3 regions of the Neobacillus niacini genome follow, and region 2 is predicted to be linked to each of the others. Evidence: riboswitches for the same ligand, from Rfam matches in the RefSeq annotation. Region 2 holds a riboswitch; each other region holds the start of a gene.

Region 1 (10,076 bases), 3.0 Mb from region 2:
AGTCAAGTAGATAGACATCAAACCCGCGATTAACCAAATATTCTACTAAACTGCCGCCTTTTGTTAAATCTAATACATATGGTTTATTAATTAGGGCATAAACCAAAAGAAGAGGAATTTTATGTTTTTTTGGGCTTTCCGATATATACCGATAAAGCTTGGTTTTATTTCTAGTCCAAATAAGTTCTTTCGGTGTAGGTGCTACCTCCGGCTGGGCATCGGTCGTTAACACTTGATTTGCCCTTAATGCACGTTGAAACATCTCTTTATATTGTTGCGGTGTAAATTCGATCAACTCATTCCAATTTGTTGGCATAAGAACGCTAATGACAGTTCACTCCTTACATCATTTAATTACTCTATTAACATATTAAAAAATTTTCCCTTCATGACACTTACATGTAGAGACCACCGTTAATATTTAACTGTTGTCCAGTTATATAGTCACCATCTTTACATAGGAAAACAACCCCACGAGCAATTTCTTCCGGTTTACCTAGGCGCTTTTGAGGAACTTTTTCGACAATTCCTGCAAGCACTTTTTCAGGAATCGCTTGCACCATTTCCGTTCCAATAAATCCGGGGCAAATAGCATTAACAGTTACATTACTTTTAGCAAGTTCAAGAGCAAGGGATTTTGTGTACCCGATTAATCCTGCTTTTGCTGCAGCATAGTTGGTTTGTCCAAACCCTCCAGCTTGCCCAATAATGGATGAGATGTTAATAATGCGGCCAGCATCTGATTCAAGAAGATAAGGTAATGCTGCGGATGTATTGTTGTAAACACTGTTTAGATTTACATCAATTACTTTTCTCCAGTCTTCTTCATTCAACTTTTTAAACGTGCTGTCCCTTGTAATCCCTGCATTATTAATTAAAATATCTAACTTGCCATAATGCTTAATCGTTTCATGTACAAGGTATGAAGCTTCATTGCTTTCGGAAACATCCGCTTGAACCGCATAGGCCTCTCCGCCAAATTCATTTATTTCAGCGACAACTTTATCCGCTAACTCTTTACGGATATTATAATTGATGACAACCTTTGCACCATTTTTCGCCAGTTCCAATGCAATCGCTGCACCGATTCCCCTGCTGCCTCCTGTTACGATCGCTACTTTATCTCTTAAATCTGCCATTTTGCCCACCCTTTCTATTTATCGATTAGATTTCTTTTTTCCATGTAAATGAATAGCGTAATTCTACTTTGTTTCTTCTTTTGATTTTAATAAGATAAGAATTTGATTTAACTTATTATCTAAATTCTTCATGTCTTTTTTTAAATTCGACAATTCCTTACTAAAGGAACCCTGAATGGCTTCATTATCTAACTTCTCTTCTAATCTTTCTTCTAGATCATCAACCTTTGCATCCACATTCACAATCAAAGATGAAAGGTTAGCAATGTCATTACGAGTGGGTATGTTCATAAACTCTAGGTACTTCAATGTTGACTCATCAATCATTTTTTTAAATTGGAGATTCATCTCCAAAACTTGTCCCATCCCTTCAGAGGGGAAATCCTTGCTGATTTTTTCATCAAACAATTTACTGGTTTGTGAATAATAATCCTTCCACATTTCATAAAAGTTAAAGCCTTGATTCATGTTTTTTTCCTCCTTATTCTTCGTAGACGTATTCATCATACTAACTATATGGAGATAATTAAAGATTAAAAATTGAAAATTATCAAAATACTTTTCTTCTTTTATTGACAAAATTCCACTATTTTTGCATATACCAAAAATTAAACATTAGCGATAACAATTCAACAATTTTTGAAGTTAGTAGAAAGAAAGCTTAGTAAAAAACGCAGCAAAAGTCACCCAAAACTTTACAAGTAAACAAGTTAATAAGTATAATTAATATTAGAGTCTAAATTTTCAGTACATATATAATATTCAGACTCAAATTCTATTTAGGGGGAAAAACGAATGAAGGTCAAACATTGGTTATTGCTTTTAACATTTGGCTTGGTACTAAGTGTACTAGCTGCGTGTTCCGGCGATGAGCCCAAGGAACCTGCAGGGACAGATGTGAAAGAGGAGGAAAAAGGGGAAAAGGTCCTTAACTTTTTAAACCCAGAAGCTATTCCTTCAATGGATCCATCATTAGCTACAGATGAGTCTTCCTTTATCTATTTAGCTGCAACAATGGAAGGTTTATATCGACTAGATGAAAAAACACAAACTACACCAGGGATCGCTACCGAGCATAAGGTAAGTGAAGATGGTCTAACTTGGACCTTTACTTTACGCGAGGATGCAAAATGGTCCAATGGTGACCCAGTAACCGCCCATGACTTTGTATACTCATGGCAGCGTGCCGTTGATCCAAAGACAGCATCTGAATATGGGCCGTATATGATGAACGGAGTAATCAAAAATGCTGAGAAAGTTAACAAAGGTGAAGCAACTGTTGATCAATTAGGAGTTAAAGCTGATGGCGATTATACACTAGTTGTTGAATTAGAAAATCCAACACCATACTTTGAAACATTAACGACATTTGGAACATTCCTTCCATTAAACAAAAAGTTTGTGGAAGAAAAAGGCGATAGTTTTGCCACTAGTTCAGAAAACTTATTGGCAAATGGTCCTTACACTATGAACAACTGGACTAGTACTAGTGATTCATGGGATTTGGTAAAGAACAAAGATTATTGGGATAATAAAACAGTTAAAATGGATAAATTAACCTTCAAAGTTGTTAAAGATCCACAAACAGCTCTAGACTTATATGAAGAAGGTACTGTTGATCGAATGGATTTAACCTCTGATCTTGTTGACCAATACTCAACAAATGATGATTATGTGGTATCAGCTGATACATTTGTGTATTTCTTAAAGTTTAATCAAACAAAATCTGAAGCATTAGCCAATAAAAATATTCGTGCAGCACTCAGCAGAGCTTTTGACAAGGAAGCTTTAGTAGGAGAAATTTTAAATAACGGCTCTATCGCTGCAAACGGCTTGGTTCCAAAAGACTTTACACCAATGCCTAAAACAGGTGACGATTTCCGAAAAGTAAGTGGAGATCTTGTCACGTATGATCTTGAGAAAGCAAAGGAGTTCTGGGCAAAGGGATTAGAAGAGCTGGGTACTGACTCCGTTGAACTCGAGTTTCTTGCAGATGATGACAAAACAACTAAAAACTTAGTTGAATACGTTGCAAACCAACTCTCAACAAATTTAGAAGGATTAAAGATTAACATCAAACAAATTCCAAAAAAGCAGCGTCTTGATTTAGATAAATCTATGGAATATCAACTTCAGCTTACAAGATGGGGCCCTGACTTCCTTGATCCATTTACTTACATGAACTTGTTTATTACAGATGGCGGAAACAATATGACTGGATATTCAAGCGCAGAATATGACAAATTAGTTAGTGAAACAGCTACAAAATTTGCTACGGATAATGACGCACGTTATGAAAACTTCTTAAAAGCTGAAAAATTGCTATTTGAAGATGCGGTAATTGCTCCTGTATACCAGGCCTCTAGAGCACAATTGGTTTCTCCAAAAGTCCAAGGAGTGTTCGTGAACCCATTTGGTGCAACATACGAATATAAGTGGGCAGATGTAGGGGAAGAGTAAAATCTCCTTACGATATAAAAAAAGAGGGAGAAATGTCAATTGGCATTTCTCCCTCTCTTTTATCTAATTAAATTTTATTATCTTGCCCGATGAACCGTCAAATTGACTTTACTTGTCTCACACATAAAAGTAGAGAGATGTACAGGTTCGTCATTAGCATTAAATGCAATTTTTAAGATTCTAAAAAGATTGGCTCCAATATCACATTCTAGTAATTTCGCATAGTCATTTGTCGCACCAATAACATCAATAATCTTATCATTACTAACTATTTCAGTCTGATACTCTTCAGAAAGGACTTTATAAGTTGATTCGTTCCCTGCGATTTTCTTTTCTAAATCTGGAAACCGAATTAATGAATAATGCGCGATATCGTAGAAAAGAGGACGGTCATTTACATACATAAGCCGTTCAAGTGCTAGAACAGGACTACCTTCATCAATTAATAGGTGCTTCGCAACATCTTCAGGTGCAGGAATAACCTCACTTCGTAAAATTCGAGAATTAGGTATCATACCCAACTGATGGCTAAATTCTGAAAATCCGCTTACAGATAGTAATTCATTATGGAACTTTTTTGATGTAACAAAGGTGCCTCTACGGGGAATTCGTGTCAGGGCTCCTTCCTTTACCAATTCCTCAATGGCCTTACGTATCGTAATACGGCTTACGTTATAGATTTCACAAAGTTCTGCTTCAGTTGGAATCTGCTCGTCCGGTTTATATTTTCCAGTTTGGATATCATTCTTCAACATTTGCCTAACTTGCATGTATAATGGCTGTGGGGTTGAAGGATTTAAACTCATACTAAATCCATCCTTATCCGTCATTTGACAATTATACTAATCATTATACATTGATTGACTACAACAGTCACCAAGCACCAAAGTATTGAATCGTCTTCGCTGCCGTTTCGGCTCCCAACTCTAAACATTTGGCAGTAGAAAAACCCTTCAATTTTCCATAAATAAACCCAGATATAAAAGAATCTCCCGCTCCCATTGTATCTACCACATCTACTTCTACTACACCGCTTTTATAGAATTGTTCACCATCATAAGCAAGTGATCCATTCTCACCTAAAGTCGCTATAGTAATTTTTGAGCCATTATTCTTTACATCCTTTAAAAATTGGCGAATAAAAGGATCATCCTGCGTATAGGAAAAGAATGAATAATCCACGTACTGTGGCAGGGTTTTGACAAGTCTATGATCTAATTGGTTAGAAAAATCAAAGGATGTCTGTAATCCCATTTCTTTAAAATGAGAATAATACTCTTCTACATGCCCCCAAACACCAGCATGTACTAGTTGATGATGTTTTCCAATAAAGTCAAGTTCGTTCTGTGTTAAGATGAAGTCGGCCATCACACCTTCATCATAATCTCCAAAAACACGATCATTATTGACCAGTTCGACAAAGGTAACAGCCGTTTTTCCGTTCTTCTTTGATAGATGAGAAATATCAACACCCTTTTTTGAAATCTCATTTTGCATTAATTCACCATAAGTATCGCTGCCAACCCAGCCAATATAAGAGGAATCAGCACCTAATTCTGTTAAATAAACGGCTACATTGACAGGGTTCCCTCCAGGATAGGCCTTCCCGCTTGTTTGGTAGACATCCATACAATTATCTCCGACTGTTGCAATCCTCATCTTTATTCCCTTCTTTCTTAAACATTAAGGAACGAGCACTACTAAGTAAGTAGTGCTCACAGGCATTTTAATACTCCATTTGTCGGTAATATCTTCTTAGCGTTAAGGGATGATTTCTTTCCCGCTCAAGATATACGCTGATTCGACTTAAGACAGACCAATTGATACTGACAGCAAAGTGTTTTCTAAACTCTTCACTAATCCCTTCCATCTTAAAATCCTTTGTATCAATTACAGTGAGCTGGTTTGTAATCTTTTCAGCGAATCTTTCCACACGGTCCATTAGTGGTCGTGTTTCATCTTCACCCTTTAGTAAAATAACACTCGTATCTTCGACCACCAATTCCAGTGTACCGTGGAAAAATTCTGCTGCATGTATCGACCTCGCATGAATCCATTGCATCTCTTCTAAAATACACATAGCATAGGAATATGTATTCCCCCATAAATTGCCGGAGCCAACCATCATGTGATAGTCCGTGTCCTTGTGCTTAATTGCAAATTCCTCAGCGGTTTTATCAAAAGCTTTCACAGCATTTAAAATGGCCTGCGGTAATAATGCCACCTCTTTTGTAAACTGCTCATATTGCGGGAACTCGTTATTGTTATACATGAAACGGAATACGAACATATACAGAAGCATGAAGAACGTATCAAAAGAATGTGTTTCAGATCCAGTTGTGATACAGTGGTCCACAATTTGAGTTAACGGCGTGTTCGGCTCCGCTACTAATGCAATGGTAGTTGCACCTGCTGCCTTACAAAACTCTGCTGCTTCAACTGTTTCTTTCGTTGTTCCCGATACAGATGTAAAGATACAAACGGAATCCTTGCTAAAATGCCTATTATTCATCACCATGAATTCAGCAGCAATTTCCGCATGAACATCAATAGTAGAATTCGATTTTAATATATATTCATAAGGATACATCATCGCTATTGTTCCGCCAGCACCAATCAGGAAAATATTGCTGTAGCCCTTTTTGCATATTCCATCAACAATATCTTCGATTTGCCCGCGGAAAGCAAGGCCTTCTTTTTCTACAAGTCTTAGAAATAATTCTTCATCATATTTTAACATCAACATTTTCCTCCTTAACTATATAACTACTTTATAATTTTATAAATTTAGTAAAAAACGAACTAACTTCCTAGTTTCACTTGTATTATGCAACTAGATTGCTTTTGTTTTTCGAGCCATATTTCTTTTCCCAATAGTAATAAACAGGGAGACCTGTTGCAATGACAATCAGTGCAGCAATCATCCCTTCTATTGGGGCCCAAGTGAAAGTTCCCCAAGCAAGCCATGCTGCACCAAGGATAGCTAAAATCGTGGTCAATCGCCAAACCGGCATACGATAAACGGGCTTATAATCCTCACGTTTACGGCATTTATAAACTGCAGCAAAATCCATAATATTAATGAGCAATTGAATGAGCGTAAAATATCCCAGTAATGCTGTTAAATTACTAAACATCACAAGAATACAGGCATATGCAACCTGAACAATAATAGAAAAACTTGGTGTTTCATATTTCGGATGAACCTTCGCAAAACGTTGAAAGAATAGACCATCCTTTGCCATTGCATATTCCAGACGAGGCTGGAACATAATGCACGAGCTCAACGATCCCAATATGACAATAATTGCTGTAACAGCAACAAATGAGGAGGCAACATCAGAGAGTCCCGGGATATACTTGACAGCGTCAGATACCGCAGCACTAGAATTAATTAATTTTTCAAAAGGCATTAAACCTATAATACAAACAGCAAGCAATGTATATAACGCCAAGACTATTAAAACTGAGCTAATAAGAGCTCGCGGCAGGACCTTTCCTGGATTTTTGAATTCCCCAGCCATAAAACAAATTGCCGCCATTCCCGTATACGCCCAAGTAGTAGCAGAAACACCACCTATTAAACTTGTTTTCACTTCACCGGACGCCGGTACATAGGAAAAGTTCCCAGGGTTTAAATACATAAGCCCCAATCCGATGACAATTAGGAATGGAATGATTTTCACGGCCGTAATAATGACTTGGAACTTGCCGCCTTCTTTTACACTTCGATAATGAATGGAAGTAATGATGAGAATGATTGCAATCGCAAGTAATTTTCCAGCCATACCATTGAAAAATGGTAAAAAGGATGCTACATAGGAAACAATCGCCAATGCCATAATGGCAATCGATGGTGGATCTAATGCCCAGAACGTGGCCCAACCATATAGAAAGCCCAAAGGTCTCCAACCTGCTTTATTTAGGTACACATAGCCGCTTCCGTTTTGAGGATATGCTGTCGCTAATTCCGCGAGCACCATGACCTGTGGAATAGCAATGATTCCGCCAATAATCCATGCAAGAATAGAAATAGCGGGTGTACCAGCAGCTTTTGCCACATCACCAGAAGATACAAAAATTCCCGAACCAACAGTCGTTCCAACCGCAATGGCAAGAGCTGCCCAAAATCCAAGTTTTCGCGTAAGAGTCACATTACTCATAAAGAGTTCCTCCAAGTCAGATGGTAAGATTCCTAATTCCTTTATTTTCTTAAAAGATTTTTTCTTGCATTCCTGTCAGTTTAATTTGATTAACCCTCCTTTTTGAAAACGCTTTTTTATTTGTTATGTCTTGTATTATAATCAGATATTATAAAAATTACAATAACCAATTTATTAAATATCTTTAAAAATTTTATTCATCACAAAAAAGACGCCTCCTTTAGAAGCGTCTTTTACCTATTAAACAAATTTTTATTGGAAGGAGGTAGTAGTTACCTCTTTTATTTTCTAATTTAGCCTTTCACAGCCTCCATTTTCACAGGCCATTCTTCAAGTTTATAAGCCATATCCCAAAACATATATTCAAGCTGACAGCTAATTAAGAAATGTTCCTTCATCTTTTCCTTTTCTCTCTCTGGTGCATTTTTTGCCCATTCATCTAGGCGGGCACAAAATTTAATCGTAATTGAATCCGTTATACTGCCATAAAAACGAATCCAATCATAAAAAGGATGAGAGCGATCGGGATCCACTTCCGTTAATAATTTCTTCCCAATCTCCCAGTATGTCCACGGACATGGCAATAACACAGCTAAAATTTCCCCTAATGTTCCTTCGTGTGCAACTGTAAGCATATGACGTATATATTGATGTGCTGATGGGGATAACGGATATCCATGTAATACCTCATAGGGAACACCAGCTACCTGACAAAAGTTATGATGTGGATGAATTTCACTGTTTAATATAAATGAAATCTGCTTATTAAACATTTCCATATCTTCACGATTCTCACACTTGGAAACCGCGATTCCATAGATTCGTATAAAGGAATTCAAATATTCAAAGTCCTGTTTAACATAATGAATTAATTGTTCGCTTTTTAAATCCCCCTTTGCAATCCCTTGGACGAACGGATGTTCAAAAATCGCATTAAAAATCGGATTTGCTTCTTTTCTCAATTCTGCTGAAAAACTCATCAAATTTCTCTCCCTTATTATTTATTAGAAGACACTAGAAGGGAGCGGCTGCATTTATAAACACGAAAAAGCCGCTCCAAAAATGGAGCGGCAGAATAGTTATGATAAATATTCATACACAGACTCCACTTTCCTACGCTAGTATGAACTAGATCAGGTTCAAAGGGTCCAAGATAACTCTTGTCTCAGCCATAAAATGGCTCCCCTAGTGGTCTTCCTATTAACTTAGTATTCAGTCTATATTCACTTTCTACTTAAGTCAAACTATTTTTACCGTTAAAAGACAAATCCAATAGTTAATCCCTGCCAGAATTCTTTATATCAGCCTCAACCCGGCTCATGAATTCTTCGACTGCGCTGTATCCTTGCTGCTTTAAGTACCAATTATTTGCAGCAGCCTCTATTAAACCAGCCACATCACGTCCAGGCTGCAGTTGGATTTCCATGCAAGGAATTTTAACACCCATATAGTCGGTATAATGATACTCCTGTTCTAAATCATTATATAAAGCGTCCTTTTCCCACTTCGTTAAGTGAATATCAAGGGATATCCGTGTTTCATCCTGGAAAGCCTTACGACCATATAAACGGACGACATTAAGCAGTCCTATACTACGCAGAGCCAAAAACTCTTTTGATTTTCCATCATGGGTACCCAAAATAGTTTGCGTACTCAGTTTCTTTAGGACCACGATATCATCCGATACCAGCCGGTGGCCACGGCGAATTAATGTGTGGGCCGTCTCACTTTTTCCGACCCCCGAATTACCGCGAAGTAAGATACCGATGCCTGATACATTCATACAAACTCCGTGAACAGATATCTCTGGTGCTAATTCCTTCACCAAGAACGCATCCAATTTAGGGATAAACTCTGAAGTTGTCTCAGGCTGTTTTGTCACTAACAAGGGAATACCCTGTTCTGTACAATGGTGAATTAGATAAGTAAGTCCTTCTTCACCAGCCGTTACGATAAAACATGGCGGATGGTAGTGAACAATATTGCCAATCCGAATTTTACGTTCCTCTCTGCTCAACTTATGTAAGTAGGTAATTTCCTTTTTCCCTAAAATTTGTACTTGTTCCGTCGGAAAAAAGTCAAAGTGGCCCACAAATTCCAAACCCGGACGATGCACCCGGGGCTGTGTAATGACCTTCTGCAGATGGTTTTCCCCAGCCAGTACTTTTAAAGAAAACCTTTGAACCAAGCTTTCTATTGTTACCTTTTTCAACCTATACTCACGTCCTATTAGCCTTTTATTCTAAAATTATACTTGAGTTCACTGGAAACGTCATCCATTTTAAAAATGACCTCATAAAGAGTAGAAATCTAC
Region 2 (10,076 bases):
CGGGAATTGTGCATTTATTAGATATACATCCGTATAATTTGCCTTATTCTCTGAAAAAATTTGTAACGATTGCCTCGGTGATTGCGATGGATACAGAGACGATTATCTTAGATGAGCCAACCGCTGGTCAAGACTCTCTATCCATTAAAAGATTAGGTTCCATTATTGATTCATTAGTTCAAGAAGGAAAAACCATTATTACCATTACACATGATATGGAATTTGTCGTTGAAAACTTTGACCGAGTTATCGTAATGGCAAATAAGCGAGTAGTCGCAGATAGTACGAAGCAGGAAATATTCTGGAATCATGACATTTTGGAAGAAGCAATGCTAAAACAGCCTCATATCAGTCGATTAAGCCATGCACTAAATTTAAATAAGAAAATATTAAATATTGACCAAATGATAGATACGCTAAAAGTAATCAGATGAATGAAATGCTAATTCTACTAAAATAGGAGGAGAATTGATATGAAAATTGGTATTATTCATGCAACCTGTAATGCTGTACCACCTTTAAATGCAGCATTTAACAACTTAGCCCCGGAAGTAACGGTTTTAAATTTCGTTGATGAAAATATTCAGTACTATGCTAACCAAATTAATGGAATCGATGATAAATCATATCGAGATTTTGTAGATATTGCAGTTAAAGCACAGGAGGCAGGTGTTGATGCAATTATTGTTGCATGCACCGTACTTACACCTATTATTGATTCTGTGAAGCCATTTGTATCAGTACCGATAATGGCCGTAGATCGTCCAATGTTAGAAAAGGCAGTCAAAAATTATAATAAAATAGGTGTTGTTGTAACGAATGGACCAACCGGACCCTTAACAGAAGCCCAATTGAAGAAGATTGCCAAAGAGTTGGGTAAAGAAGTTGAAATAGATACACAAATTGATACACAGGCTATGACTGAATTGAAAGCAGGAAATGAGGAAGAACATAATCGACTTAATTGTCTTGCTGCAGCGGAATTGAAAGAAAGAGGATGTGAAGTGATCGTTCTTGCGCAGATTACACAGGCATCTGCAGAAAAGGAAACCAGTACCTTAGGACTACCCGTGTTGACAAGTCCAAAAGAAGCGGTAAAAGCGATAATCAGTGCGTTAGAAAGTGAAAAACTAAATAAGGTTGGAAGTTAAATTCTATTTCAAAAAGTCCGAATATTAATAATAGTCTTTCTGCTAGAGGGTGTTTAAAAAGCCATGGAATAAATTAAAAAAAGGAGTGTTCTTAAATGAAAGTAAGTTTTATTGGATTAGGCGTAATGGGTACGGGTATGGCATTTAATCTTGCAAAAGGTGAAAAGGAAGGTGAATTTGATTATCTTGTATGTGATGCAAATACAAATTCTCTTGAACCATTCAAGGAAAAAGGAATTAAAACCACAACGAATAGTCTAGATACAGTAGATAGTGATTATATTTTTCTCTGTCTGCCAGACTTAGAGATTGTAAAAAAAGTTATCGTAGGCGAAAACGGTCTATTAAAGTATATGGAACCAGGTCAAACGATTGTTGACTTTAGCACGATAAGTTACTTAGGTGCAATTGAAATTGCTGAAACCTGCAGAGCGAATGGAATTGAATACATGGATTGTCCAATTTCTGGTCATCCGAGAACAACGATTGATGGAACACTTAGTATCATGTGTGGGGGAAATGAAGAATTATTTAACACCATAAAACCTATGCTTGATCGAATGGGGAAACAGATACTTTACATGGGTGAAAACGGGGCTGGACAGCTTACGAAGATGATTAATAACTGTGCATTAAATATTTGTTGTGCGAGCTTTAGTGAATTATTACCAGTTGGTGTAAAACTTGGTTTAGATCCAGAAAAACTCGGTGACATATTAATGACGGCAACAGGATCTAGTTTTGCTTCACAAACACTGATTCCTAAACTTTTAGAAGGGAATTTTGAACATAGCTTTTCACTAGAAAGAGCATATAAAGATATGGAAAGTATGAATGAAGTATTAGTAAAATACCAAATTCCACTACCAACTTTGAGCGGAACCATGCAAACGTATCAACTTGCATTACATAACGGACAAGGAAATTACTACAAGCATGCAATGATTCGGTACTTTGAAGATTTGTTAGGTGTAAAGGTACGTAAAAAGAACTTTGAAGAAGCTCAAATGGTTAAATAATCACCATTAGTAGTGTCAGTAATCATCTTTAAAAAATCATAAGGGGGTGAATCTAGTGCGCTTTGGTGTTATTGCAGATGATTTTACTGGTGCTAGTGACATCGCTTCTTTTTTTGTAAAAGGTGGACTTAGTACTGTTTTATATAATGGAGTACCGAACGTTGATGAGGCTCAACAGGCGGAGGTATGTGTAATTGCTTTAAAAACCCGTACCCAAGATCCAAAAGAAGCTGTTAAAGATTCCCTTGAGGCAATAAGCTGGTTAAAAGAACAAGGTGCACAACAATTTTATATAAAATATTGCTCTACATTTGATTCTACACCTGAGGGGAATATTGGGCCAATCTGTGATGCGGTTATGCAAAAGCTAGATGTTCCTTATACAATTCTTTGTCCTGCGCTTCCGGTAAATGGGCGTACGGTTAAAGAAGGGTGCTTATATGTCAATGGAGTTCCATTGCATGAGAGCCCAATGAAGGATCATCCGCTTACACCAATGTCGGATTGTGATCTTGTTCGTTTAATGAATGCACAAAGCATGTTCCCTAGTGTAAAAATCTCAGACTCTTCCAATAAGGAAGAAGTAGACGAGTTCATTGCAGGAATGAAAAATAAGCATGAAAAATTTTATATTGTACCAGATTACGAGAAAGAAGAAGATTCCCAAAAGCTGGTCCAGTTATTTGGAAATCTGAAACTTATTACGGGTGGTAGTGGTCTAGCATACCCATTGGCGAAAATGTTTAAAAAAAAGGTTGAAGCAAATGGATTTGAACGGTCTGAGTCACCTGCGTTCCTATTAGCAGGGAGCTGCAGTGAAGCGACACGATACCAGATTTTAGAATATCAAAAATATGGCGGCGAAACGTATTTTGTGGATCCGATGAAATTACTTTTAGGTGAAGAATCCGTAGAGAAGATTTGGAATGTGATTTCTCAAAATAAAGAAAAATCGATTTTAGTATATAGCAGTGACACTCCTGAGAATGTAAAACGAATTCAACAACAAGGCAAAGAAGAAGTTGCAGAAAAATTAGAAAAAGCAACTGCAGATTTAGCAGAACTTGCTGTCCAAGCTGGGTTCCACAGAATCATTGTGGCAGGTGGTGAAACGAGTGGGGCAGTAGCAAAAAGGCTTGGTTTCAATGGATACCATATTGGAGATAGTATTGCACCCGGAGTACCCATCATGATACCGATAGAGGATTACCGAATTCGAATCGTATTTAAAAGTGGAAACTTTGGAACTTCTGATTTTTTCCTGCGTGCTTTATCTTTAACATAATAGAGAGAAGTGGTAAATATGAGAGATTCATTAGATAAAAAGATTAATCATGCGATATGGGTTGCCCATAGTCTCTTTCAACGTGGAAAAGCTACGGGAAGCGTCGCGAACTTAAGCTTTTTACATGAAGATAAAATTTATATTACGGCTACTGGAACATGCTTTGGAACGCTGAAACCAGATGAGTTTGCAGTTCTTGATATGGATGGAAATCAATATCACCACGTAAAACCAAGTAAAGAATGGCCGTTACATTTGTCCGTATACAAAGCAAAACCAGATATAGGTGCAGTTCTTCATACACACAGTACGTATAGTGTGCTTTGGAGTTGTTTACCTGGGCTAAATGAATCAGATTGTATACCGGATCATACACCATATTTGAAAATGAAACTAGGAAATGTTGGCTTAATTCCTTATGAAAAACCGGGAAGTCAAGAACTGTTTCATGCATTTGAAAAACGTGTAAAGGATTCTGATGGCTGGATTTTAAGCCATCATGGACCGGTCGTACCCGGAAAAGATATTATGGAAGCATTTTATATACTAGAAGAATTAGAAGAAAGTGCGCGGATTGCATGGGAGTTACGAAAAGAACGATAACGTTACTAGTTCACAAACGCGTTAATAGAGGAATTTAAACAGGGCATTTTCATCTGGAAATGCTCCTTTTTTCGTACCTTTTCATAAAAAAATAAAAGAGGATGTAGAATGATGAAGATGTATATGTATCCTTTATTGATCGTTATTGCAGCGAGTAGTTATGGTGTAGTTTCCACCATCATAAAACTAGCGATGCGTAGTAGTTTTTCAGTCTCAGAGGCAGTTACCAGCCAATTTTTTATCGGATTTTGTATAGCCTTATGTATTTACCTTTTTACAAATAGATCCAAAATAAGCTTTAAGGGAATTGAAATTCTTATATTTGCAGGCATTTTAACAGGGTTAACAAATATTTTGTATGGTCGTTCTTTGAACTTTTTGCCTGCTTCTTTGGCAGTCGTACTCCTGTTTCAATTTACATGGATAGGCATGTTAATTTCCTGTATAACAAGACGCCGATTTCCAAACCGAATTGAATTGATCTCTTTAATCATATTAGTAGCAGGAACGATACCAGCAGCTGGTTTGATTGATGTTGATATATCCCAAATACCTATTAAAGGGTGGATATGGGGGTTAGCAGCAGCTCTTTGTTATTCCTTCTTTTTATTTGTGAATGGCAAGGCAACTGCAGGTTTGACAACCTCTTGCCGGTTAGTTTTAGTTTCTTTCTTTGCTTTTTTAATGTCGACTGTTTTTCAGTCTCCAGAAATTATTTGGAATGGGACTTTGTTTCATGAAGGACTTTGGATATATGGTTTGGCATTGGGCCTATTTGGTATGATTATTCCCGTTTTATTATTTACCATTGCAGTTCCTAAAGTTGGAATGGGTATGTCATCGATACTAAGTGCGATTGAATTGCCAATCGCGGTAATGGTATCAGTTATCTTATTAAGTGAACGTGTTACTACTTTGCAAATAGTAGGTATTGTAACCATTATTCTCGGCATGAGTTTACCAACTTTGCTAGATAGAAAAAAAGTGATAAAAAATAAACCAACAAAACAATTTGCACAAAATCAAGCGAACATGTTTGGTAAATTAAAAAAACATAGTTGATCACAACCACTAACCATTTACCTCAAAATACGCTTGAGTTGAAGATATTTTTCTAAAGAATCATGATATGTATAAAGGAAAATTTGGAGATGCAATTGTAAGAGTATGTGACACAGTAAAAATGACAGACTTGCTAAATCACTTACTTGAAGAAAACCCAGATTAATCGATTTATAGGGACAACGTCAAATCAAATCCTGGAGTATTTCATAATTGTAAAAATAGTCCGAATTTTATATAGTGGTATCTGAAGGTCGTTTTTCTAATTTTTCTGGGAGGTTTGATGTCGATGAAATACAGACGTTTAGGGAATAGTGGGTTAAAGGTAAGTGAAATAAGTTTAGGAAGCTGGTTAACCTACGGAAAAACGGTTGAAGATAACACGGCTGAGAAAACGATACATAAAGCCTATGAACTAGGAATTAACTTCTTTGATTCTGCCAATGTTTACGAGCGTGGTGAAGGGGAACGCGTGATGGCTGGGGCATTAAAGGAATATCCACGTGAATCCTATGTCATTACGACAAAAGCGTTCTGGCCAATGGGTGAAGGACCGAATGACCGCGGATTATCGAGGAAGCATGTGATTGAACAAGCCAATGCGAGCTTGAAGCGAATGAACTTAGATTATGTTGATATTTTTTACTGTCACCGCTATGATCCAGAAACGCCAGTGGAAGAAACATTGAGAGCCATTGATGATTTAATTCGTCAAGGGAAGATTCTTTATGCTGGTGTAAGTGAATGGAGTGCGGCTCAGATTGAAGAAGCCGTCTCTGTAGCGGATAAATTCCTTTTAGATCGAATTGTCGTGAACCAGCCTGTATATAACATGTTAAACCGTTATATTGAAAAAGAAGTGATTCCGGTGAGTTCAAAGCATGGGATTGGACAGGTGGTCTTTTCTCCTCTCGCTCAGGGAATTTTAACAGGAAAATATAAAGGAAATACCATTCCAGAGGATAGCCGAGCCTCCAATGCAGAAATCAACAACTTCATGAAAGGGATGTTGAATGAGACTACCTTTACGAAGGTAGAGCAATTAGAGAACATTGCAAAAGAATTAGAAATCACGCTGCCTAGCCTTGCGTTAGCCTGGATTTTACGTCAGCCAAATGTTTCAAGCGCATTAATTGGTGCAAGCAGACCAAGCCAAGTAGAAGAAAATGTCAAAGCTGTCGAAATTGAACTTCCGAGTGAGGTTATTGAAAAAATTGAGGGGATTTTGGCATAGAAACAATTTTAGCTCATTCCATTGATAAGTAAGCAGTTTAATCTTTAGGCTCTGTTATTATTCATTGTTGATTTTCATGGTGGTATGGAAAATCATAGGCGGAGGATTTCCTTTTAATGTATATGAGGAAGCTCAAAAAGCTAATATAAGCGGAGATTTTCCGCTTAACTGCTCTAAATAGGACAAAATCCAAAGGTTTGGATCATATAAAAGGAAAAACTCCTCTTAATATATAAGAAAATATGGATATTTCGCAATTCAGTCGGAATTTCTCCGCTTATTTTTTCATATCAACATTTAGTTATAACAGAGCCAATCTTTAAAAAGAAGAATAATACACCATTAAAAATAGAGTGCTAAATCTTTAAAGGTTTTAGCACTCTATTTTTGTTGTTTTTTACAATAATCCCTGCCTTGTATTGGAACAGGCTCGGCCAAAAGACCTGTTACGACAAATTATCAATTCGCTCATAGGACTTTTTAATTAAAAACCGTGAAAGATGAGGATTTTTGAAAGAATAAGGAGGACTTTAAATATGAATAAAGAAATATATACATACAAACCACGATTCATTGGACCATATAAGTTATTTTGACAGTTTACGAGAAGAACTGCGCTATAAAAAAGAAAATGAGTAGATCACCCTGGTACTTTTTCCATAATGAAATTAGCTGTAGAGAGATTTAGATTAAGTCATTTTATTCAGCAAATTAAACTAGGTATGAAAGAAGGGATTCGATATGATTGAAAATTTCTTTGCTGACTATAAAAAATTTGTTGTAATACCAGAAGATGAAAGCCAAGTTAATAATGAAGTATTTGATCCCAAAAAGTATGCAGGATATTATATACTAACACTTTCCATTTTTGATTCTCGTTTATCAACTTGGAGAGATGCGAGTAAATTTGAGATTGATATTGAAAAAAGTATCAAAACCGTTCTAAGAAATATTAATCAAATGCAGCGTGAGAAGTACCATTTTCATTTACTAGAAATAGATAAATTTAAAAATTATTTTATCTTGGCTCTTTCTACTAAAACTAGATTTAATCCAGGGGAAGAAGATGACCGTATAGCATATGTTATTGATAGAATCCTAACGAATCCTTTTTATGTAGGGCAAAATTGGTTTAAGTTAATTGGTGAAAGAGGAAGAGTGGCCCGTAAACTCTTTTGCTACTCCTTTAAGGAATATGTAGCGGCGAACTTAAACCAGTCAAAAAGGGAAGACAAATATGAAAACATCAGTGAATTAATCCCTAAAAATGGAGAGATTAAGCTGATTAAAAGTGCTCAGAAAATGGAAGTTCTCTAAAAACACAGGTAACTGTTGCATGTCCTTGGCGTGTCAGATTGGGCCATTGGCGACATTTTTTTAAAAAGTAAAAACCGATATAGAAGACAACTTCATGAATTGAAACGAAAAGAAGGAGACAACCAAAAATTTGGTCTCCTTCTTTTTTCGTTCAGTGAACACTAAATCACTGCCTTCTTCTAATAAATTCTTTCATCATTAGGAACCCTAGGCAGGTTCCAAGAATGAAACGAGCTCAGAGTCTACCCGTCATCAAAAAGATTAAATTCCCATAGACCAGGGACCACGACTTCATTCTTCTCTGACAATTAAAACTTTTGCGTAGGGTTTTCTACCTAGAAAACAGCAAAGGCACAACTAGGTTTAACCACTAGTGGTGCCTTTTTGCGCGCAAAACTTTCGATTGTCCACTTTAAGAACCGTCCCCCTAGTCTCGATTTATATAAAAAAGCTATAAATAAGAAACAAAATAAACATTTTAAATATAAAAAAAGATTCTGTTAATCTAATTATAGAAAATTTAAAACTGATTTTATCGGGAGGGTTTTACATGATTAGTGTGGAACAGAATCAGAAATTAACTAGAATTGGTAAAGGGACATTTAGATACCGTAATTGAACAAGTAGAAAAACAGTTAACGGGAGAAGAAAGGAAAACGAATGAAGTCCTTCAGAAATCGAAACAAATAGTTGAGGATCAAAGGACATTACAAATAGAGTGCTAAATCTTCAAATGATTTGGAAACTCTATTCTTTTTGTTTTATTCATTTACAAGAAAAGTGCTAGGGGTATCCCTTTAATGCTCCCTCGCACCTTTTTTCTCTTGTTATACCCTCCAATAATCAAAATCAGAAAATTGACATTTCTAATCAGTGTGCTAATATTAACCATGTAAGGTGATTATTTCAAATGAATAGATGAATCAAATCCGCTAGAGGTGCCTTTTTAAAAGGCTGAGATTGAAGTGCTACTTCGGGACTCTATGAACCTGATCTGGGTAATACCAGCGTAGGGAAGTGGGAAATTCAATATTTGGAGAGCAAATGCTTATTTCAAATTTTTCAACCACTTTCTTACTATAGGAAGTGGTTTTTTGCTGTTTACTTGATCATTGATAAGCAGAATCTTCATATAGGAGGGACTTGTATTTTAACGAGTGTACATGGCAAAGAGTTACATATTATCTCCAATGGTAAAATGGCAATCGAACAGTTAGTGGGAATTGTAAAGGATATTCATCCCTATATAACGGCCATTCATATACGAGAAAAACAAAAAAGTGCTAGGGAACTATTTCAAACCGTCGAACTTTTAACAAAAAATAACATACCACTATCAAAGATCATGATTAATGACCGGGCAGATGTTGCACTCGTAACAGGGGCGAGAGGCGTTCAATTAGCCTTTCATAGTTTAGATGCAGCCAGTGTAAAAGAAAACTTTCCTCAGCTTAGGATAGGGAGTTCTATCCATTCCTATCATGAAGGTCTAAAAACAAAAGAGAAGGGTGCAGATTACGTTCTATACGGACATGTTTTCCATTCTCAATCAAAACCAGGTAAGATCCCAAAAGGTCTTGAGGAATTAAAAATGCTATCAAATTTAGATATTGATGTGATTGCCATTGGAGGGATAACACCTGATAATACGGAGCAGGTTCTACGGGAAGGGGCAAAAGGGATTGCTGTTATGTCAGGTGTTTTAGAAGCGCGTGACCCATTATTGGCAGTAAAGGCTTATCGTAAGGCATTAAATAAAGGGGGTGAATAAATTGGAAAATTCATTTGATGTTGCCATAATCGGTGGTGGAATTAACGGAGCCTCGATTGCCTATCAGCTATCAAAAATAGGAAGAAAAGTAATCATTATTGAGAAGAATCAATTGGCTTGCCAAGCTTCAAGTGCAGCTGCAGGAATGCTAGCAGCACAAGCGGAGCTGGAACAAGACGGTCCCTTATTCCAGATGGCTTTAAAAAGTCAGAAGATGTTTTCTGATCTCTCTGGTGAGTTATTTGAATACAGCGGAGTCGATATTGAGTATGTGAATAAAGGAATGTTTAAAATTGCAGAATCCGAAGAAATCGCATTAGAAGTAAAAAAACAGGTCACCTTTCAAAGGAAGTGGGATCCGGCAATAAAATGGCTTGATACAAAGGAATTAAGAGAAATGGAGCCATCCCTGTCACCTAGTTTAGCTGGTGCAATGTATCTCCCGAATGATGGTCATGTGCAGCCAGCAAAGTTAACACAAGCTTTTGCAAAAGCAGCTGTCCAATTCGGGGCGGAAATACGCCAAAATACGGAGGTCCTTTCTTTTAAATTTGAAAACAGTCAGGTGAAAGGCGTTATAACCAGCAATGGCATTGTAAACTGTGATCAAGTTGTCGTTGCCACTGGAGCTTGG
Region 3 (10,076 bases), 2.1 Mb from region 2:
CAGCTTGAGCTTGGCGGTAAGAATCCGGCTGTCGTTCTAGATTATACAGATCCTGCAGCTGTTGCAAAACAAATTGTTTCCGCTGCATTTGCGGCTAGCGGTCAGCGCTGTACTTCTATTAGCCGTGTTATTGTGGTCAAAGAGAAGAGGGAAGAGATTACAGAAGCGCTTCTTCAAGAAATGATGAAAATAAAAGTAGGGTCAGCCTGGGAATCAGGTGCTACGATGGGTCCCCTTATTAATAAGAGACATTTAGATTCTGTTCAAGAATATATTAAAGTTGGTTTGGAAGAAGGTGCCCGCCTTCGTTTTGGAGGCGAAGTTTTGACCGAGGGCGAATTCTCCGAAGGAGCCTTCATGAAACCAGCCCTTTTAGATTTGGTTACTCCAGAAATGCGAGTGGCAAAGGAAGAGATCTTTGGACCCGTTCTTTGTGTGATTGAGGTGGAAAATAAGACAGAAGCACTAGAAGTGGCGAATAATGTGGAATATGGATTGGCGGCTTCTATTTTCACTGATAAAGTTTCCTCTGCTTATCAATTTGCTGAAGATGTTGAAGCAGGGATGGTTCATATTAATCATGGTACAGCTAGTGCAGCTCATGCTCCATTTGGAGGAGTAAAGCAATCGGGTGCCGGAGCATTTTCAATCGGCAGTTCGAATGTGGAGTTTTTTACGGATTTAAAAGTGATTTACTTTGAATATTAATCTATTAAGGTAACCATCTATACAGGCACAGTTATCCGGAATTTTATGGCTGACTGTTCCTGTTCCTTTTTTTGTGAAAAAGTTAAGAAGGGATAGAGATGAAAGTAGTCATTGCTTCAGATCCGATTAAAGGGTCTATTTCTGCAAAAGATATATGTGAGGCCATATAAGATTGAGGGTTAAAACCAGTAGAGAGTATGGGAAAGGAAGGACCACGAGATGAAACCAAAGGTATATATTACGAGAAAAGTACCGGCAGAGATTGTGACTAAGATAGAAGATTATTGTCAAGTCAGGATGTGGGACGAAGCTGATATTCCTGTACCACGCGCGGTGTTAGAAGAAGAAATTAAAGATGTAGAGGGACTGTTCTGCTTGCTTACAGAGAATATTGACAGGGAGTTACTAGGAAAAGCTGAACAGTTGAAGGTGATCAGCAACATGGCGGTTGGCTACAACAATGTCGATATTAAGGCTGCAAAGGAAAAAGGTATTACCGTCACAAATACACCTGGTGTTTTAACTGAGACAACTGCTGATTTAACATTTGCACTCCTGATGGCTGCTTCAAGGAGATTAATAGAGTCCTCGGATTATTTAAGAAGCGGGAATTGGAAAACCTGGTCTCCTATGCAATTAACCGGGCAGGATATTTACGGGGCTACTTTAGGTATTATTGGAATGGGAAGAATTGGCGCATCACTTGCCAAAAGAGCACGTGGCTTTGACATGGATATCCTTTACTATAACCGCAGCCGCAAGTACGATTTAGAGGAAGAATTGAATCTAACCTTTACAGAAATGGACTCATTATTAAAGCAGTCCGATTTTATATGTATTATGACGCCTTACACTCCAGAAACAAAAAATCTTATTGGTTCCCGTGAATTATCCTTAATGAAAAACACTGCGATTTTAATTAATACCGCACGTGGTGGAATTGTAAATGAGGAAGCCCTTTTTCATGCATTAAAAAAAGGAGAAATATGGGCTGCAGGACTTGATGTTTTTGAACAAGAGCCTGTTTCACTTGATCACCCATTGCTTTCTCTTCCGAATGTAGTCACATTACCTCACATTGGCAGCGCCAGTATTAAGACAAGAATGAAAATGGCCGATTTAGCAGCAGATAACCTGCTATTGGTGCTTCAAAATCAATCTCCTAAACACGTGGTGGTGTGAAATATGGAAAATAAACATGGGAATGTGATACCAGATGGATTTTTTTGGGGAGGGGCAGTGACCTCCTTTCAGACGGAAGGTGCCTGGAATGAAGATGGAAAGGGGCCTTCCATTGTCGACGCTCGTCCAGTTAAGGAAGGACAATCTGACTGGAAGGTTGCCGTTGATTTCTATCATCGTTATAAAGAAGATATTGCTTTGTTTAAAGAATTAGGCTTTACTGCTTACCGGACGAGTATATCTTGGTCAAGAATTTTTCCAGACGGTGAAGGTGAAGTAAATGAAAAGGGCCTGCAGTTTTATGATGATTTGTTTGATGAGTTGCTTGCAAATGGAATTCAACCGATTGTGACCCTTTACCATTTTGATTTACCGCTTGCGCTGGCAGAAAAATATAACGGCTTCGCTTCCCGAAAAGTGGTGGAGTTATTTCATACTTACGCAAGAACGGTGTTTACGCGCTACAGGAACAAGGTAAAATATTGGCTAACCTTTAACGAGCAAAATCTTGTAGTAACAAACCCTCAATTTTGGGGTGTAAAAACAGAGGGTGCAGAAAATGAAGAAGCTTTACGCTATCAAGTCACCCATAATGCTTTTATTGCACACGCCAAAGCGGTTCAATCGCTTCATGAACTTGTACCAGGAGGGCAAATGGCGGGTATGGTTACCTATATGGCTACCTATCCCAATACCTGTAAGCCTGAAGATGCCATTGCTAATATGAAAGCAAAAGAGCTTTTAATTGATTTTTATTTTGATGTTTTTAGCCATGGAGAATATCCGACTTACGTGACACGTAACTTGAAAAGAAAAGGAATTATGCCTGTATTTGAAGATGGTGATGCAGAGTTATTAAAGGCAAACACCGTTGATTATTTAAGTATCAGCTACTATCAAAGCCAAACGGTGAGTGCGGAAATCATCAATGGCAGCCATCTTATTGAAGGGGTTACTCCAAATCCCCATTTAAAAGCAAATGAATGGGGCTGGTCCATTGACCCCATTGGACTAAGAGTAGCCTTAAAAGATATGCATGCTCGTTATCGCCTGCCAATTTTTATAACAGAAAATGGAATTGGTGTCCGCGAAGAATTAAATGAAACTAACACTGTAGTCGACGATTATCGTATTCAGTATTTAAGTGAACATATTAAGCAGATGAAGCTTGCAATAGAAGAGGGAGTCGACGTTTTCGGCTATCTTACTTGGGGTTCCACGGATCTTATTAGCTCTGGAGGTCAATTTGAGAAACGGTATGGCTTCATTTATGTTAACCGTGGCGAAACAGATTTACGAGATTTAAGGCGGTATAAGAAAAAGAGTTTTGATTGGTATAAACGCGTAATTGCAACAAACGGAGCGGAATTAGATTTTAAGTAAATTGTTTTGGCTGATAACGTCTAGTTGGAATTCAACTGGAGGATTACGAAACCGCCTATGTTAAATCAATTAGTATCGAGTGATTTTGAAGTGTAGTAATTGAATCATAAGAAACACAAAGCTTGTTTGGATGATTAAGCCCGACACAACTAAATGGATAGGATTGATTTTTAATCATGAAGAAACCTGTATTTTCCATCCTGAAAGAAAACGTTTTGTTTGTATGGAGAATTCCTTCTTTTCCAGTCCTATTCTTATTAAATTTTAACTTTGGATTATCGACATCCTTTTTTGTACCTTTTTCCTCGTTATTCGGGATTGATGAGGTCGGAATGAGTAATACAGCCTTTGGATTTTTTATGACTCTTTTGGCCATAGGCGGCGTATCGATTAGCAGTTTGATCGCCAAAAGGTCTGATACTAGTATGAGCAGGAAAAGGCTGTTAATCCTAACGTCCCTGACAGGAGTGTTAGGCTATACATGCTTTGCTTTTTTGAGAAATTATTTTGCACTGGCATTTACGGCCTTTTTTCTGCTTGGGGCAACGGCCGCTTCCGTTCCCCAATTATGGGCCTATGCTCGTGATATCCTGAGGGAAAACAACATACCAAGCAGCAAAACTCCATTAATCATGAATGTTTTCCGCATGTTTTTTGCTCTTTCCTGGACGGTGGGACCAGCCTTAGGAGCATGGCTGCTTTTAACGATCGGTTTTAAGGGGCTGTTTTTAATGGTAGCTGCAAGCCATTTGCTAGCACTGTTAACCATTGTTTTTTTATTAAAGGATGTTGCCAAGCAGGTATTAACTGATAAAGATAAGATTAAGGTAACTAGATGGATCGTCAAGCCGCATATTTTTGTAAATCTTGCCGCTGCATTATTGCTATCTGCAGCAACCTCTATCCATATGTTAAATATGCCCCAATTCGTTACGAAAGTATTGAATGGATCGGAAATGGATGTAGGGGTGATTTTTAGTGTACCTCCAGTTTTTGAGGTTCCAATGATGATTGCTATCGGTGTGTGGGCAACACGAACCGATAACGCCCTATTGGTGAAAATTGGATATGGTTTAGCTTTCACTTATTTCCTTTTGCTTGGGTTTGTTACAGAGCCTTGGCAAATTTATCCGCTTCAATTGATAAGTGCAGCTCATGTTTCCATTACTGCAGGTCTAGCCATATCTTATTTTCAGGATTTTATTCCTGAGGCACCGGGTACGGCAACCACTCTCTATATGAATGTAACCAAAATTGGATCCACTGTTGGCTATCTGTTGTTCGGACTGTTTTCAGAGTTTATAAGCTATGAAAATATGATCAATATTTATTCGTTTTTTGCTGGAGTTGGCTTTCTGATTTTTACTTTCTTTGGAAATGAGAAAATTAAGAGTTCCAAGGGCAAACCAAAAGTTCAGGAGTTATAAAAAATATGGGAGACTGGGGGTAGTAATAATTGGTGAATTACTATGCAGTTTTTGATGTTGGAGGATCTGCTATTAAATATGCCCTAATGGATGAAACAGGATTATTTATCGAAAAGTCTTCTATTCCAACTCCAAAAGAGGGTCTGGAGGCATTTGTTGATACCATTCATCTCATTGTCAAAGGCTATGAGCAAAAGGCAGATATAAAAGGGATCGCACTAAGTGTGCCAGGAGCAGTGGATGTTGAAAATGGACATATCGAAGGAGCTAGTGCCATCCCTTATTTGCATGGACCAAATATTAAAAAGCTTATTCAGGATGTTACTTATTTACCAGTGGAACTTGAAAATGACGCCAATTGTGCAGGTTTGGCAGAAGGCTGGCTCGGTGCAGCAAAGATGGTAAAGGATTATATCTGCATCGTAGTGGGTACTGGAATTGGCGGCGCATTAGTGATAGATAAAAAGATTCGCCGAGGTAAAAATCTGCATGGCGGGGAATTTGGTTTCATGGTTATGGAAGACTATTTGGAGCAGCCTATAGGAGAAGCGTGGAGTGCATTAGGAGCTACAGGTGCTTTGATTAGGAGAGTGGCGAAACGAAAGGGATTGAAGCCACTCTCACTGGATGGAAAAAAGGTGTTCCAAATCGCGGATGATGGTGATGAAGAAGTGCAAGATGAAATCAATAAATTTATCAAACGTCTTGCGGTTGGAATATTTAACCTGCAGTATGCTATTGATCCAGAGAAAGTATTAATTGGCGGCGCCATCAGCGAACGAGCGGACCTTATTGACAAAATCAACGAAGCACTAAGCCAAATGAAAAATAACATCCATACTCTGGACGTCAAAGTAGAAAAATGCCAATTTGGAAATGATTCCAACCTAATCGGAGTGCTATACCACTTCCTGCAAAGGAGAAATGAAAGCAAAATAAGAAACTAAATGAACACCGTCACAGGAAAACCACCCTAATATGAAACCCCCAAGCAGATAATCTGTTTGGGGGTTTACGGTGCCGTCGGTGGTGCCCGTCGGTGGTGCCTGTCACCGTTTATACATGACTGTATATTTTGTTCACGCTGACCCGTCCAGAGAAGAAGGTTGCACCGCCGCCCATGTCGGCGATTCGGTCTGGTGTCAGGTTGTTGACGAGTTGTTTTGTGCCTTCAATGTCTGACCAGAGTCCTTGGGTAGCGACCACGCCTGGAAGGACATTTTCTCCTACTATCGCTTTTAGTATACATTCCCCGCGCTGGTTCCAGACACGAACCAAATCCCCGTCCTCAATCCCCGAAGCCTCAGCATCCTTACTGTTCATATGCAATCGGGGTTCTTTTTCAAGGCCAATGTGTTTGTGATTATTGGAAAAGGTAGAGTTTATGAAATTATGATTAGGTGCTGGTATAAAATGATAAGGATGGTCTCCGTCATTTTCTAAAGGAATATAGGTTGGCAGTGGAGGATATCCGTTTGCTTTCATCCTCTTTGAGTACAACTCAATTTTCCTGCTCGGTGTGCGCAACTTTCCTGGAAACAGTGGTTGTACCTTCGCTTTTAGAAACTGCCTCTCTACTAAACTTTCATAATTGATTCCAACCAAATAGGGATTCGCAGGTTGGTCTAGGGCTTGCTTGATCATTTCTGCGTCTGAGTCTTCAAATGCAGCTTCTTTAAAGCCCATTCCTTTTGCCAGCAAACGGAATACGTCGACATTGGATTTTGACTCTCCGTAAACATCTATTACTGGCTGCTGAATTTGAATGTAATGGTGCCAGTAGGATGTATAGACATCTGTATTCTCAAAAGACGATGTTGCAGGCAATACAATGTCAGCATATTTGGCCGTCTCCGTTAAAAATAAATCATGAACGACCACGAATAATTCCTCTCTCTCAAGCCCTTTCCTTACCTTATTGCCATCTGGAGCTACTACCGCTGGGTTACTGCTATAAACATATAAGGATTTCACAGGAGGATCTAAGGTCAGCAAAGCCTCACCAATCTTATTCATGTTAATGACCCTTGTCTGTTTATGCTTCAATAACCGCGGAAGCTGCAATTTTGTTGTGTTCAGTGCGAGATATCCTGAATTTCCTTTAATCGCACCGCCGCCTTTAATGAGCCATTGACCCGTAAGAGCAGGAAGACATGAAACTGTACGGACGAACATTCCGCCATTGTCATGATGCTGCGGACCGTTGCCAATCCGAATAAAGGAAGGCGAGGTACTGCCATACATTCTAGCAAGCCTATAAATATCCTCAACAGGAACTCCCGTGATTGTTGATACCGTAATAGGGTCATATTGCAAAACATGCTCGCGCAGTTCCTCATAGCCAACTGTATATTGGTGTAAGAAGGAGTCGTCTACGCTATTTTCAGCAAATAAAATATGCATGATTCCTAGTGCCAGTGCTGTATCAGTCCCTGGCAAAATCGGAATAAACCAATCTGCTAATCTTCCGGTCTGATTTTTATGGACGTCTATGACAATGATTTTAGCCCCATTTTGTTTGCGGGCTTTCTGTGCAAGCGCCACTTGGTGCATATTGGTACTAGCTGCGTTAATCCCCCAAAAAATAATGAGCTTGGAATGAATCGTATCTTCTGGGTCAATGCCGAAGCCGCCGCCCATCGTGTATCTATATCCAACAAAGCCGGCTGAGGAACAAATACTCCGGTCCAATTGTGATGCTCCTAAACGGTGAAAGAAACGTCGGTCCATCCCTTCGGCATTCAGATGTCCCATGTTCCCATAAAAGCTATAAGGGAGAATACTTTCTGGACCATCCGTTTCGATAATTGATTTCCACTTGGAGGTTATGGTAGCGATGGCTTCATCCCAGCTGATCCGTTCAAATTTACCTTCACCTTTAGCTCCAACCCTTTGCATAGGATATTCTAAGCGGTTCTCATCATAAAGCCGTTCCGCCATATGCCGAACCTTATTACAAATATTCCCCTTCGTCACAGGATGATCTGAATCGCCTTCCACTTTTACCACTTTTCCATCAACTTTATGTATCAGCAAACCGCATTGATCTGGACAATCTAACGGGCAAACCGATTTAAAAACCCCTTGTTTCTCCATATAGAGTCTCCTCCCCTGTGGTAACACCTTTGGGTGACAGGCACCATTTATACATCATTGTATATTTTTTTTCATGATATGACAGCTATGAAGGTGATGAAGTGCATAAAATTTTCTTTAATGTAAAAATGACTAATGGCATTTCTTTGTTAGTATGAGGTAAGTAGGTTCAAAAAGGGTTGTAATTAGTGTCCTCCTGAGGTGGACAGTGTCCACGAATGGTGACAGGCACCGAAAAGGCAACGAAAAGAGGCAAAGAAAGAGCAACGAAAGAACCCCCTTTACATATTGGAAAATTTATCATATTATTAGGGCAACGAAAAATTGCATACGGTTTTTGCACTAGGGGAGCTTTTTTGGCTGAGAGGACGTTTGTCCGACCCTTATGACCCGATCTAGATAATACTAGCGTGGGGAAGTGCAGGAGAAAATTATCGTTCGTTCAACATTGATATGATTCGACTGCATTCCCGTGGGATGCAGTTTTTTTGTTGCCAAAATATCAATGGGGGTATGTGAAATGTCTAATTTTTGTGGTATGAGTGAGATTACTGGAGCGCGATTTTCGATTTATCCGATGTCTGATAGGTTTGTAGATATTATTCTATCGGCATTAAAAGAAGTGGATACTTCAAAGGTTTGGATGGAAACGGACGATGTCAGCACATGTGTTAGGGGAAGATCGGAGCATGTATTTGATGTGGTGAAAGCTATTTTCCTAGAGTCGTCAAAAAACGGCGATCATGTTGTGCTGCAGGCAACGTTTTCAAATGGATGTCCGGGGGATTCGGCAGGTGATGCCTACCTATCAGAAAACGCTAATCGTTTAAATGAGGAAAAATCACAGAATATTAAACAAGAAGTGGCTGTTCAATTTGCTCTATACCCAATGGGGATTCCAACGTATATGAATGTCATCATGGATCAATGCAAACTGGCTCAAGACCAAGGAACGTTTACAAAAGGTGTTCACTATGCCTCAAGGCTTGATGGTGATGCAAACCAGGTTTTCGAAACATTAGAGGATGCCTTTCAAGGAGCACACGAAAGCGATTCTACACATATTGTCATGACGGTTGCTATGTCTGCCAACAGCCCATCGAAAAAGAGGGTGAAATAAATGCTGGCAAAATGGAAACTTCGTGAAGTCATAGTGTTATCCGTACTTGCTGTTGTTTTTGCTGTTGTCTATTTGTTGTTTCTCCAGCTCGGGAATGTCCTATTCGGCCTTTTTGGTTTAATTGGCTATGATATTATTTTTGGAATTTGGTTTATCGTTTCGATTATTGCGGCTTATATTATCCGTAAACCGGGGGCGGCTTTTCTATCCGAAACAGTCGCTGCTACAGTGGAAGTTATGCTTGGTAACGCCGTTGGCCCGCAATTGATCATCTCCGGTATGATTCAAGGTTTGGGTGCAGAAGCTGTCTTTGCCGCAACTAAATGGAAGAACTATTCCACTTGGGTTTTAATGGCAGCAGGGATGGGTTCATCAGTTTTTAGCTTTGCCTGGGGATTTTATGTCTCAGGATTTGCCGCCCTTTCGCCTAGTTATGTAACGGCCATGTTCTTTGTTCGCCTTGTAAGCGGGGCACTAATGGCAGGCTTACTAGGTAAATATTTAAGCGAAGGTCTTGCCAAAACAGGAGCGTTGAACAGTTTCCCGTTAGGAAAGGAACACAAGCGAAATGTCACTGTTTGAGCCACAGATTAAAGTAGAGGATCTGGGATTTAGTTATGAAGATAGCAATATTTTCAAAGACCTTTCTTTTTCCATTTTAAAAAATCAATCGCTTTTCCTACTAGGTCCAAGTGGTTCGGGAAAAAGTACACTAGCTTATTGTCTGAACAAATTATATCCAGAGGCAGTCGATGGTGTTATTACGGGGAACATCACGTTTGAGGGCAAAAATCTAAACGATTATAAACCGGGTGAACTCAACCAAAAAATAGGGATTGTTTTTCAAGATCCAGAGAGCCAATTCTGCATGCTGACCGTGGAAGAAGAAGTAGCATTTGGTTTGGAGAATTTTCATGTGCCACGGGCAGAGATGGAGGCAAAGATTGACAGAGCGCTAGAATGGGTAGGCTTGCAGGCTGAAAAAAAGACTGTAATCCACACCCTTTCCGGAGGGCAAAAGCAGAAGCTGGCATTAGCTTGTGTCTTTGCGCTCGAACCAGAGGTAATCATCCTCGATGAGCCGACCGCTAATCTTGACCCACAATCCAGCTCAGAATTAGTAGAAACGATCACCAAGTTAAAGCATATACGCCCGTTTA

What was found. A riboswitch is a leader RNA that binds a small molecule or an ion and turns the genes downstream of it on or off. The one in region 2 is predicted to bind thiamine pyrophosphate.
Region 1: it holds a riboswitch for thiamine pyrophosphate, as region 2 does, so the genes downstream of both, tenA (thiaminase II) here and ACN6MT_RS19570 (thiamine phosphate synthase) in region 2, are expected to answer to the same signal.
Region 3: it holds a riboswitch for thiamine pyrophosphate, as region 2 does, so the genes downstream of both, ACN6MT_RS08930 (YkoF family thiamine/hydroxymethylpyrimidine-binding protein) here and ACN6MT_RS19570 (thiamine phosphate synthase) in region 2, are expected to answer to the same signal.

The regions. Positions count from the first base shown of each region.
Region 1 covers NZ_CP183883.1:938,606-948,681, reverse strand. The annotation lists gene phaC (class III poly(R)-hydroxyalkanoic acid synthase subunit PhaC) at 1-316, opposite strand, end outside; gene ACN6MT_RS04525 (3-oxoacyl-ACP reductase) at 396-1,139, opposite strand; gene ACN6MT_RS04520 (hypothetical protein) at 1,203-1,607, opposite strand; gene ACN6MT_RS04515 (peptide ABC transporter substrate-binding protein) at 1,935-3,599, shown strand; gene ACN6MT_RS04510 (GntR family transcriptional regulator) at 3,677-4,405, opposite strand; gene frlD (fructoselysine 6-kinase) at 4,473-5,258, opposite strand; gene ACN6MT_RS04500 (SIS domain-containing protein) at 5,326-6,339, opposite strand; gene ACN6MT_RS04495 (amino acid permease) at 6,425-7,762, opposite strand; gene tenA (thiaminase II) at 8,056-8,742, opposite strand; TPP riboswitch at 8,856-8,959, opposite strand; gene hprK (HPr(Ser) kinase/phosphatase) at 9,039-9,974, opposite strand.
Region 2 covers NZ_CP183883.1:3,963,605-3,973,680, reverse strand. The annotation lists gene ACN6MT_RS19610 (energy-coupling factor ABC transporter ATP-binding protein) at 1-434, shown strand, start outside; gene ACN6MT_RS19605 (aspartate/glutamate racemase family protein) at 474-1,151, shown strand; gene ACN6MT_RS19600 (NAD(P)-dependent oxidoreductase) at 1,247-2,170, shown strand; gene otnK (3-oxo-tetronate kinase) at 2,226-3,455, shown strand; gene ACN6MT_RS19590 (class II aldolase/adducin family protein) at 3,474-4,058, shown strand; gene ACN6MT_RS19585 (EamA family transporter) at 4,176-5,120, shown strand; gene ACN6MT_RS19580 (aldo/keto reductase family protein) at 5,410-6,354, shown strand; gene ACN6MT_RS19575 (hypothetical protein) at 7,096-7,671, shown strand; TPP riboswitch at 8,596-8,704, shown strand; gene ACN6MT_RS19570 (thiamine phosphate synthase) at 8,705-9,442, shown strand; gene thiO (glycine oxidase ThiO) at 9,444-10,076, shown strand, end outside.
Region 3 covers NZ_CP183883.1:1,902,056-1,912,131, forward strand. The annotation lists gene ACN6MT_RS08900 (aldehyde dehydrogenase family protein) at 1-708, shown strand, start outside; gene ACN6MT_RS08905 (2-hydroxyacid dehydrogenase) at 928-1,890, shown strand; gene ACN6MT_RS08910 (glycoside hydrolase family 1 protein) at 1,894-3,273, shown strand; gene ACN6MT_RS08915 (sugar efflux transporter) at 3,450-4,700, shown strand; gene ACN6MT_RS08920 (ROK family protein) at 4,733-5,647, shown strand; gene ACN6MT_RS08925 (molybdopterin-containing oxidoreductase family protein) at 5,757-7,796, opposite strand; TPP riboswitch at 8,131-8,230, shown strand; gene ACN6MT_RS08930 (YkoF family thiamine/hydroxymethylpyrimidine-binding protein) at 8,317-8,916, shown strand; gene ACN6MT_RS08935 (ECF transporter S component) at 8,917-9,498, shown strand; gene ACN6MT_RS08940 (ABC transporter ATP-binding protein) at 9,485-10,076, shown strand, end outside.